DNA from 3 places in the Streptomyces sp. 5-10 genome. Region 1 is predicted to be linked to each of the others. Evidence: riboswitches for the same ligand, from Rfam matches in the RefSeq annotation. Region 1 holds a riboswitch; each other region holds the start of a gene.

Region 1 (3,602 bases):
GAATCGCCCCGTCCGGTTGTCCCCGGACGGGGCGATGCCAAAGGTGAGGAGGGGGACGCGGGGTCAGCAGCCGCCCGCGACCGCCGGGATGATCGAGATCCCGGCGCCGTCCGGGGTCGCCGTGGCCAGGCCGTCGGCGAAGCGGACGTCGTCGTCGTTGACGTAGACGTTCACGAAGCGGCGGAGCTTGCCGGTGTCGTCCAGGACGCGGGCCGAGATGCCCGCGTGGTTCTTCTCCAGGTCCGCCAGGACCTCGGCGAGGGTCGCGCCCTCGGCGGAGACCTCGGCCTGACCGCCGGTGTAGGTGCGCAGGATGGTCGGGATTCGGACGTTGACGCTCATGCGAGGCCAGCCTCTCGGAACGAGTCAAGGGTGGGGCGGATGATGGCGGAGGGACCCGTCGTGGGGGCCACCGCGTCGAGGGTCTTGAGGCCGTCGCCGGTGTTGAGCACGACGGTCGTCAGGGACGGGTCGAGCAGACCGTCCTCGATCAGCTTCTTGGTCACGCCGACGGTCACGCCGCCCGCGGTCTCCGCGAAGATCCCCTCGGTGCGGGCCAGCAGCTTGATGGCGTCGACGATCTGCTCGTCGTTCACGTCCTCCACCGCGCCGCCCGTACGGCGGGCGATGTCCAGGACGTAGGGGCCGTCCGCGGGGTTGCCGATGGCCAGCGACTTGGCGATGGTCCGCGGCTTCTGCGGCCGGACGACGTCATGGCCGGCCTTGTAGGCGGTGGAGACCGGGGAGCAGCCCTCGGCCTGGGCGCCGAAGATCTTGTAGGGCCTGTCCTCGACCAGACCGATCGCGATCAGCTCCTTCAGCCCCTTGTCGATCTTGGTGAGCTGGGAGCCGGAGGCGATCGGGATGACGATCTGGTCCGGCAGCCGCCAGCCGAGCTGCTCGCAGATCTCGTACGCCAGGGTCTTGGAGCCCTCGCCGTAGTACGGCCGCAGATTGACGTTGACGAAGCCCCAGCCCTCGCCCGCCGGGTCGCCGATCAGCTCGCTGCAGAAGCGGTTGACGTCGTCGTAGGTGCCCTCGATGCCGACCAGCTCGCCGCCGTAGACCGCGGCCATGACGACCTTGCCCGCCTCCAGGTCGTGCGGGATGAAGACGCAGGAGCGGAAGCCCGCGCGGGCGGCCGCGGCGCCCACCGCGCCGGCGAGGTTGCCGGTGGAGGAGCAGGAGAGGGTGGTGAAGCCGAAGGTGCGGGCGGCCTGGACGGCGATGGCGACGACCCGGTCCTTGAAGGAGTGGGTCGGGTTCCCGGAGTCGTCCTTGATGTGCAGCTCACCGGTGACGCCGAGCTCACGGGCGAGGTTGTCGGCCTTGACCAGCTTGGTGAAGCCGGGGTTCAGGCTCGGCAGATCCGCCACGTCCGCCGGGACGGGCAGCAGCGGGGCGTAGCGCCAGATGCTGTTCGGACCGGCCTCGATGCGCCGGCGCAGCCCCTCCGGATCGCCGGCCGGGAGCTCGTACGCGACCTCGAGGGGCCCGAAACAGGCCTCGCACGCGAAGATCGGGCCCAGTTCGAACCGCTCACCGCACTCCCGGCAGGACAATGCGACGGCGGGGCCGAAGGCGCCGGAGGGGGAGGGGGAGGAAGTGGTTGAGCTTTCTACTGACTGCACAGCCATGGATGGCGAGGCCCTTTCTCCTCATCTTCCTCGCGACGCACTTCGCCACGAGACGGAATTGGCACCTTCCCGAGCTGGGAGCCTCGCTGCGGAATGCGAGATCAGCTGGAGGGTTGCCGGGGCTTCAACGGGCCGTTCCCTCTGCCCCTCTGGATGAGCGGTATGGCACCGGGCGGACCCGGGGCGTTTGTCGGCACCAGCGTCGTCGGGTACGTCGGTACGTCGGTAAACACCGAGGTCGACCCCGACATACGACGGCCATGTGCGTTGTTCAAGACTGTAACCGAAGGCCCGGATGGTTGAGCTAGCCGTCCGATGCGCGAGATGGATCACAGCGATCACGCAGGGGAGACACACAGGTGCTGGATGAGGTGGAGCGCTGGCTGAAGCGTCGCTCCTGGTCTGCCGACGACCGTCCGCTGGACCGCCTGCTGGCCGCGAAGCGGGCCGCGGCGACGACGGTGAGCGTGGTCCTGCCCGCCCTGAACGAGGAGGCCACGGTCGGCGAGATCGCCGGAACGATCCGGCGTGAGCTGATGGGCGAGGCGACGCCGCTGGTGGACGAGCTGGTGGTGCTGGACTCCGGCTCCACGGACCGCACCGCCGAGGTCGCCGCGGCGGCGGGCGCCACCGTCGTCCCCCGCGACTCGCTGCTGCCCCGGCTGCCCGCGCTGCCCGGCAAGGGCGAGGTGCTGTGGCGGTCCCTGCTCGCCACGAGCGGCGACATCGTCTGCTTCATCGACGCCGACCTGCGGGAATTCGAGCCGCGCTTCGTCTCGGGAATCGTCGGTCCGCTGCTGACCGACCCCACGCTTGAGCTGGTGAAGGGCATGTACGACCGCCCGCTCGGCGAGGTGGCGGGCCAGGGCGGCCGGGTCACCGAGCTGGTCGCCCGCCCGCTGCTGAATCTGCACTGGCCCCAGCTGGCCGGGTTCGTCCAGCCGCTGGGCGGGGAGTACGCGGCGCGCCGTTCGCTGCTGGAGCGGCTGCCCTTCCCGGTCGGCTACGGCGTCGAGCTGGGGCTGCTGGTCGACGCGCTGCACACGGTGGGGCTCGACGCGCTCGGCCAGGTGGACATCGGGGTGCGCAAACACCGCCACCAGGACGGGCAGGCGCTCGGCCGGATGGCGGCCGCGATCTACCGCACCGCGCAGCTGCGGCTGGCCCGGGGCCACTTGGTGCGGCCACGGCTGACCCAGTTCGACCGGGGCGAGAACGGCTTCGAGCCGCGTACGACGGCGGTGGACACCGAGGAGCGGCCGCCGATGATCGAGATACCGGAGTACACGGCGCGGCGCGCGGCGTGACGCGGGGCTGCGGCGCGGCGTGACGCGGAGCTGCGGCTCGGCGTGACGCGGGCTGCGGCTCGGCGCGCACCGGACCCGGACGCGGAGGGATGGCGTCCTGCACTGACGTGGCCGGAACCGGAATAGCACCTACGGGGCAAGAAACCGTACGTACGTTTGCGCGGGGCCGTGCCTGGCTAGGCTCGCGACATGGCAGTTCCGCGCACCGCCCCGATCCTGGTCGCGTCCAACCGCGGCCCGGTCTCGTACACCCTGGGCGAGGACGGCTCGCTCACCGCCCGGCGCGGCGGTGGCGGGCTGGTCTCCGGGCTCAGCGCGATCGGCCCCGACGCGGGCGCGGTGTGGGTGTGCGCGGCGCTCGGCGAGGGCGACCGCGAGGCGGCCCGGCGCGCCGGGGCGAGCCATCTGAACCCCGGTGACACCGGCGGCCAGCAGGTGCGGATGCTCGACATCGCGCCGGACGTCTTCGCCGCGGCGTACAACGGCGTCGCCAATTCGGTGCTGTGGTTCGTCCACCACCTGCTCTACCAGACCCCGGTCGAGCCGGTCTTCGACGCGGAGTTCGCCGAGCAGTGGGCGGCCTACGAGAGCTATAACGCGGCCTTCGCGGACGCGCTCGCCCAGGAGGCGGTGGACAACGCCGTCGTCCTGGTGCAGG
Region 2 (3,602 bases), on a different contig from region 1:
CGTACCAGCTCCTTCACGGCGCCCACGAACCGCTCCACATGCTCGTCCGGGGTGCCCGCCCCGAAGCTGACCCGGATCGCGTTCAGCGACCGCTCCCCCGGCGCGGCCTCGGGCGCGCCGCACTCGCCCGGCTCGTCGGGCTCGCTGTCCAGCAGGGTGCGGACCAGCGGATGGGCGCAGAACAGCCCGTCGCGTACGCCGATGCCGTACTCCGCGGAGAGCGCGGCCGCGAAGTGGGAGCTGTTCCAGCCCTCCACCACGAACGACAGCACGCCGACCCGGGGCGCGTCGTCGCCGAAGAGCGAGAGCACCCGCACCTCGGGCACCTCGGCCAGCCCCGCCCGCACCTTCTCGATCAGCTGCCGCTCACGGGCGACCAGACCCTCGAAACCGGCCTCGGTCAGCGCCTTGCACGCCGACGCGATCGCGTAGACACCGATGACGTTCGGCGAGCCCGCCTCGTGCCGGGCGGCGGTGGTGTGCCACTCGACGTCGACGCCGCCGTCGTCCCTGCGCGTGACCTTACGGCTGGCGCCGCCGCCCGCCAGATACGGCCGGGCCTCCCGCAGCCAGTCCGCCCGCCCGGCCAGCACCCCGGCCCCGAAGGGCGCGTACAGCTTGTGCCCGGAGAAGGCCACCCAGTCCACGTCCGCCGCCGCGATGTCCACGGGGTGGTGCGGGGCCAGTTGCGCGGCGTCCAGGACGATACGGGCGCCGTGGGCGTGCGCGGCCGCGGCCAGCTCCCGCACCGGCCACAGCTCGCCGGTCACATTGGACGCGCCGGTCACGCAGACCAGCGCCGGGCCCTCAGCGCGCCCCGCGAGCGCCTTCTCCAGCGTCTCCACCGCCTGCCGCGGGGAGCGCGGGGCGCTGAGGTAGCGGACGGTGACGTCCTCCCGCTGCTCCCACGGCAGCAGCGAGGCGTGGTGCTCGGTCTCGAAGACGAAGACCTCGGTGCCGCGGGGCGCCACGGCGGCCAGGAGGTTGAGCGAATCGGTGGTGGAGCGGGTGAAGACGACCTGGTCGTCCTCGCGGCAGCCGAGGAAGGCGGCGACATCCTTACGGCTGTTCTCGAAGAGGTCGGTGGACAGCTGCGAGAGGTAGCCCGCCCCGCGGTGCACGCTGCCGTAGTACGGCGCGTAGGCGGCGATGTCGTCCCAGACCCGCCGCAGCGCGGGGGCGCTGGCGGCGTAGTCGAGCGCCGCGTAGGTCACCTCGCCGCCGGTGACCAGGGGCACCAGGACATCGCTGCCCAGCACGGGCAGCGGTTCACAGGCGGCGACGGAGGAGGCGGTGGAGGCGGAGGCGGCGGTGGAGGCAGAGACGGAAGCGGTGGCGGCAGGGCGCGCGGACATGGCGAAGTCTCCCGAAGGGGTCGAAGGAATGCGTGACGCGCACGGAAACGGCGGCGTCGAGCCAGCCGTCAGGGCGCGGAGAATCGCTCGACGCACGGCCGCACCGCGCGGAGCACATGGAGGAGAGACGGGGCCGCTCGGCCCTAGCGCATTCGCTGCATCACGGAAGAACTCCCTCGACCACCAGGACCCCTAGTGCGAGGGGTCCGCGCTTGCCGCCGGCCTCGCTGCCTGGCGGCCTGGTCATCACCCGGGGCACCCCGCCACGGACGGAGGGTTGCCGGACAGCGGGCCGGGGCCGTAGTCGCTGTCGCTCGTGACCTGGGCAGGAGTATGCCATGTCAGGCGTCGGCGCCCACGCCCTGTCCGCATCCCGGACAGACCATGGGCGCCGTAAGGGGCCCGCGTAGGGATGTCCGGCGGACCACAGGGCGGGGCCCGCACACCAATGCTTTCCCCTCCCCGCCCCTCCCCGATACCAAGGGCTCCGCCCCTGGACCCCGTGGCGGAGCTCCGCCACGCGGCGGAGCCGCATGGCGATGCCGTGGGAAGAGAGGCAGAGCCCCGGTCCGGGGTCTGGCTAGGCGTGGGTGGCCCGGACCCATCGCTCCAGGACGTCCCGCGCCGCGCCCGAGTCGATCGACTCGGCGGCCCGCGCCACCCCCGCCCCGATCCGGTCCGTCAGGGGCTTGTCCCCCGGCTCCCGCTCGAGCGCCACAAGCGCCGCCGCCGAGTTCAGCAGCACCGCGTCCCGGACCGGGCCCCGCTCGCCCGCCAGCAGCCGCCGGGCCACATCCGCGTTGTACGAGGCGTCCGCGCCCCGCAAGGCCTCCACGGGGGCCCGCTCGACGCCCACGTCCCGGGGGTCGAAGGTCTCCTGGCGCACGGCGCCGCCCCGGACCTCCCACACCTGGGAGGTCGTGGTCACGGTGAGCTCGTCCAGCCCGTCGTCGCCCCGGACGACCAGCGCGGAGGAGCCCCGCTCGGCCAGCACCCCGGCGATGATGGGCGCCATACGGGCATCGGCGACCCCGGTCGCCTGGCAGGTGACCTTCGCCGGATTGGTCAGCGGGCCGAGCAGGTTGAACGGGGTGGCGACGCCCAGTTCGCGCCGGGCCGAGGCGACATGCCGCAGCGACGGGTGGAACTTCACCGCGAAGCAGAAGGTGATCCCCGCCTCCTCGGCGACCTCGACCACCCGCTCGGGGGTGATGTCCAGATTGACGCCGAGCTTCTCCAGCACGTCGGAGGCGCCGCTGGCGGAGGACGCGGCGCGGTTGCCGTGCTTGACCACCCGCGCGCCCGTACCGGCGACGACCAGCGCGGACATGGTGGAGATGTTGACCGTCTTGGCGCGGTCGCCGCCGGTGCCCACGATGTCCACGGTCTCCCCGGGCACCTCGATCACCCGAGCGTGCTCGTACATGGCCCGCACCAGACCGGCCACCTCGGAGACCGTCTCGCCCTTGGCGCGCAGCGCGATCGCGAAACCGGCGATCTGCGCGTCGGTGGCCTCGCCCCGCATGATCCGGTCCATGGCCCAGGCGGTGTCGTCGGCATCGAGGTCCCGGCCGGCGATCAGCGAGCTCAGTACGTCCGGCCAGGTGCGGGCCGTCGCGGTGCTGTCGCCTCCGGCGGGGGTCACAACGTCCATGGTCCGCTCCTGGATCCGTGGGGGTGGGCAGGGAAGGGTCCGCGCACTTCAGCGGCCCGTCGCAAGCCTATCGGCAGCACGGCCGGGGCCCCGGCCGGACCGTGCGGTCCGGGCCGGGGCCCTGGTGGCGTGGCGTCGCTGTATGGAGAAACCGGTCACTGAAGAGGTACCGGGAGGTACCGGGAGATCAGTGGTGGCCGTGGCCGCTGGTGATCTCGTGGTACTCCTCGCGGGTCGGCTTCGGAATGACGTTGTTCTCGCCGTAGTAGCCCTTGGAGAGCTTCGAACGGAGCTTCTGAGAACGCTTTATCTTCCGCTTGACCCCGTTCTCGTCGACCTCCGGGCCGATCTCGTAGGGCTCGGGCTGCTCGTGCTGGGTGAGCGTGTGCAGCTGCTCCTGCGCGAGCGGCTCGTGGACCTCGATGAACTCACCGTGCGGCAGCCGCTTGATGATGCCGGTCTCACGGCCGTGCAGCACCTTGTCCCTGTCACGCCGCTGGAGGCCGAGGCAGATCCGCTTGGTGGCGATGAACGCCAGGACCGGGCCGACGAAGAAGGCGATCCGCACGAACCACGTGATCGAGTTGATCGAC
Region 3 (3,602 bases), on a different contig from region 1:
CACCACCCCGAGTAGCCTGGACGGCACTGCCCAGGTCGAGCCGGTGGCGCGGGTAGGGGAGTGGGTATGTCCGAGAATCGGTCCGCGTCCGGCTCCCGGGGGCCCAGGTCCTGGTCCTGGTGGCAGCGGCTGGAGGACGCGTTCCACCGGTCCGCGATCGGACGCGGCTGGCGCCGGGGCAGCGAATTCGAGCTGCTGCACCGTGCGATGGGCTTCGCCGCCCTGGGCTTTCTCACCCTGGTGCCCCTGCTGATCGTGGTCGCCGCGGCCGATCCGGTGAACCGGCTCGGCTTCGCCCAGTGGCTGGCCGAGGGCCTGGGGCTCACCTCGACCTCGCGGGACGAGGTGCAGCGGCTGTTCGCCCCGCCCAAGCAGGCGCTGGAGTCCACCACCGCCTTCGGTCTGGCCATGCTCGCCATCTTCGGAGCGCGCTTCGGCACGGTGCTCCAGGTGGGCTACGAGAAGGTGTGGGAGCTGCCGGCCGGCCGCTGGCACACCGTCTGGCGCCATCTGGTGTGGCTCGTGGTGCTGATCTGCTATCTGCTGCTCTCCGCCCATCTGGCGCCCGGCGTCTCCCGGGTGCTGGTGGCGGTGGTGGGCACGGTGCTCTTCTTCTGGTGGTCGCAGCGGCTGCTGCTCGGCGGGCGGATCAGCTGGGGCGCCCTGCTGCCCGGCGCGCTGGCCACCAGCGTCGGGCTGCTGGGGCTGCGGGTCTTCTCCCAGCTGGTGTTCTCCCCGCTGATCGCCTCCAGCACGGTCTCCTACGGCCCGGTCGGCACCGTCCTGGTCGTCCAGTCCTGGCTGGTCGGCGTCGGTTACGTGGTCTTCGGCGGTGCGCTCGTCGGGCGGGTGCTGCACGAGGACTATCTGCGGATGGTGGCATGGCGCCGCAAGCGGCGCCGCGACCGGGCCAGGGCGGCCGCGCCGCCGGAGTGACGCCCCGGCCCGCGATCACGCGACCCGGGCCCGCCGACGAAGGCCGCCCCCATGATCGTCAACGGCCCCGGAACGCCGTCGCCCCGGGCCGGGGGCGCCTGGCATGCTGGCGGTGTGAATGGACCCGAGATCCACGTCAGCCTCGCCCCTGAACTGCGCTTCTTCGCCGCTCCCGAGCGGCGCCGCGCCCGGACGGCCGTCGTCACCGACGGCATCTCCACCCTCGGCCATGTGGTCGAGTCGCTCGGGGTGCCGCTCACCGAGGTCGGCAGGCTGCTGGTGAACGGCGAGGAGACCGCCGTCTCGCATGTGCCGGGCGCGGGGGAGACCGTGGAGGTCCACCCGGTCGTCCGCCCGCAGCGGGTGCCGGGCGCGCCGCTGCGCTTCCTGCTCGATGTGCACCTGGGCACGCTCGCGCGGCGGCTGCGGCTGCTGGGCGTGGACGCCGCGTACGAGAGCGAGGACATCGGCGACCCCGAGCTGGCCGCGCGCTCCGCCGCCCAGCGCCGGGTGCTGCTCTCCCGCGACCGGGGGCTGCTGCGCCGCCGCGAGCTGTGGGCCGGGGCGTATGTCTACAGCGACCGGCCCGATGAGCAACTGCGCGACGTCCTCGGCCGGTTCACCCCGGGCCTGGCGCCCTGGACCCGCTGCACCGCCTGCAACGGGCCGCTGGAGGACGCCGACAAGGAGACGGTCCGGGAGCAGCTCCAGCACGGCACCCGGCGCACGTACGACGTCTTCGCGCGCTGCACGGTCTGTGGGCGGGTCTACTGGCGCGGCGCCCACCACGCCCGCCTGGAGGCCATCGTGGCCGGGGCGATGGGCGAGTTCGGCGACGCCCGGGCCGCGCTCTCCTGAGCGCCCGCTGATCGACCTCGGGATACCGGCGCTGGAGGCGGCGGTGCGCCACCACCGGAGCGATGTCCCCTCTCAGGAGACCTCGTCCTGGACGGCCTCCGGAAGCGTGGTGTGGAAGGCCGGGTGGGCGTGCAGCCGCCGCACATAGGCGCGCAGCTGCCCATGGCGGGAGACCCGGTCGGCCGCGTCGGCGTCCAGGAGGGGCCGGTGCTCGGTGTCCAGCTGGACGAGGGCCACCCACAGGTCCACATCGGCGGCGGTCAGCTCCTCGCCCAGGGCGTACGGCGCGGCCGTCAGCCCGCGGTCGAGCCGGCCGAGGGCGGTCAGCAGCCGCTCCAGCGCCGCGTCCCGGCACTCCGCCTCGGGCGCCGTCCCGGCCTGCCGGGCGGCGTGGGTGATGTCCGCGTCGAGCAGGTCCCGGAGGGCGTCGATCTCCGTGGCGAGGGCCGCCGGGCGCAGCCGGGGGCGTCCGGCTCCGCTGCCGTCGCTCAGATGGCCGGCGAGGTCGCGCAGGATGTCGGGCGTGTGATTGCTGACGACACGTCCGGTCCAGCCGTCGCACAGCGCGGGCGCGTCCACCGGTCCGCCGTAGCGGTGCCAGGTGGCCTCGTAGGCCCCGCGCAGTGCGGCGTACGCCTCGGGGGTGTCGTCCGGGAGCCCGACGAGGGTGGTGGCCACGGTGTCCCGCAGCCCGAGCAGATCGAGGGTGATGGAGACGCGCAGGGAGAGCGGACAGTTCGCGGAGAGGTAGAGGCGGTAGCGATGCGGCACCGGATAGAAGCCACCGGCGAGGTCGACGCCGATGCGGCTGCGGAAGCGGTGCGGTGGTGTGGGCGGGGCGATCCGGGGGCCGGCCGAGCAGGGGTCGGGGTCGAGAAGAGAGGCAGGACCTGAACTGAGCGGAAACGTCTCGGACATGGCTCTCCAAGCAGGTGACGAAAAGCCCCGGCCCCGCCGGGTGAGGGCGGCGCCGATGGCGCAACGGAAGAGAAGCCCGCGCGGGGCACTCGCCGGGACGGTGCCGGGACACGCACCCGGCCCCCGGCGCGCGGGGCCGCGCTCGGTGACCGTGTCGGCTCGGGCCGACTCAGACGGCTGGACTGGAGGCGCTGCAGATGCGCAGCAGATCGATGTGGAGCCGCCTGGTCAGGAGGCGGAGACGGCGGAGCGGCGGGGACAACGGCCGGGGACGCCGGCGGGCGCCGTCCCCGTGGCTGTCGGTCCTGGGCATCTCCACCGATCCCATCATCGGGGGCTCGCGAGGCAGCGAGACCGCGCTTGTCCCGTCCACGCCGACGAAACCTGGTCGTCACCCGGGGGCACCCCGTCGCGGGAGAAGGGTTGCCTGTCAACGAGCCGGGGCCGATGACCCACCTGAGCGGGGGTTCCGCACGGTGGGCGCTGACAATCGTGACCGTCCCTGACAGTGTCGTCGCGCTCCGCGAGGGCGTCAACCCATGCCGAAGTGGCCAACACCGGCCGATGGCACGGCGGATGCACGGCGCCCTGGCGCGACCGGCTCGTAAGGCGGCGCGATCGGCTCAGCGGAACGACCGGTCAGCGCCGCCGGTGTCCCGCTCGACGAGGACCATGGCCGCGTCGTCCGCGAGCCGTCCCTCGGTGTGCCGGACCAGGGCGTGGCGCAGCCGGTCCAGGTACTCGGCCGGGGTGGCGCCGTCCAGCGTCTCCATGGTCCGGTGCAGCGGAAAGAACTCGTTGTCGTCGTTGCGGGCCTCGACCACCCCGTCGGTGTGCAGCAACAGCCGGTCACCGGGCAGGAACGGAAAGGTCTCGACGCCGATCGCGGG

Evidence for each region. Region 1 has a riboswitch for S-adenosylmethionine ahead of thrC (threonine synthase). Riboswitches for the same ligand answer to the same signal wherever they lie in the genome.
Region 2: another riboswitch for S-adenosylmethionine. It lies ahead of IEJ02_RS27425 (aminotransferase class V-fold PLP-dependent enzyme); the one in region 1 lies ahead of thrC (threonine synthase).
Region 3: another riboswitch for S-adenosylmethionine. It lies ahead of IEJ02_RS23540 (glutathione S-transferase C-terminal domain-containing protein); the one in region 1 lies ahead of thrC (threonine synthase).

Annotation. Positions count from the first base shown of each region.
Region 1 covers NZ_JACVYG010000083.1:5,859-9,460, forward strand. Annotated here, with positions in the region: gene IEJ02_RS45135 (MoaD/ThiS family protein) at 64-342, opposite strand; gene thrC (threonine synthase) at 339-1,637, opposite strand; SAM riboswitch class I at 1,656-1,797, opposite strand; gene IEJ02_RS45145 (glucosyl-3-phosphoglycerate synthase) at 1,997-2,944, shown strand; gene IEJ02_RS45150 (alpha,alpha-trehalose-phosphate synthase (UDP-forming)) at 3,134-3,602, shown strand, end outside.
Region 2 covers NZ_JACVYG010000028.1:32,458-36,059, reverse strand. Annotated here, with positions in the region: gene IEJ02_RS27425 (aminotransferase class V-fold PLP-dependent enzyme) at 1-1,355, opposite strand, end outside; SAM riboswitch class IV at 1,559-1,677, opposite strand; gene trpD (anthranilate phosphoribosyltransferase) at 1,936-3,009, opposite strand; gene qcrB (cytochrome bc1 complex cytochrome b subunit) at 3,197-3,602, opposite strand, start outside.
Region 3 covers NZ_JACVYG010000022.1:7,095-10,696, forward strand. Annotated here, with positions in the region: gene IEJ02_RS23530 (YhjD/YihY/BrkB family envelope integrity protein) at 67-936, shown strand; gene IEJ02_RS23535 (Mut7-C RNAse domain-containing protein) at 1,051-1,794, shown strand; gene IEJ02_RS23540 (glutathione S-transferase C-terminal domain-containing protein) at 1,867-2,712, opposite strand; SAM riboswitch class IV at 3,064-3,210, opposite strand; gene IEJ02_RS23545 (PP2C family protein-serine/threonine phosphatase) at 3,336-3,602, opposite strand, start outside.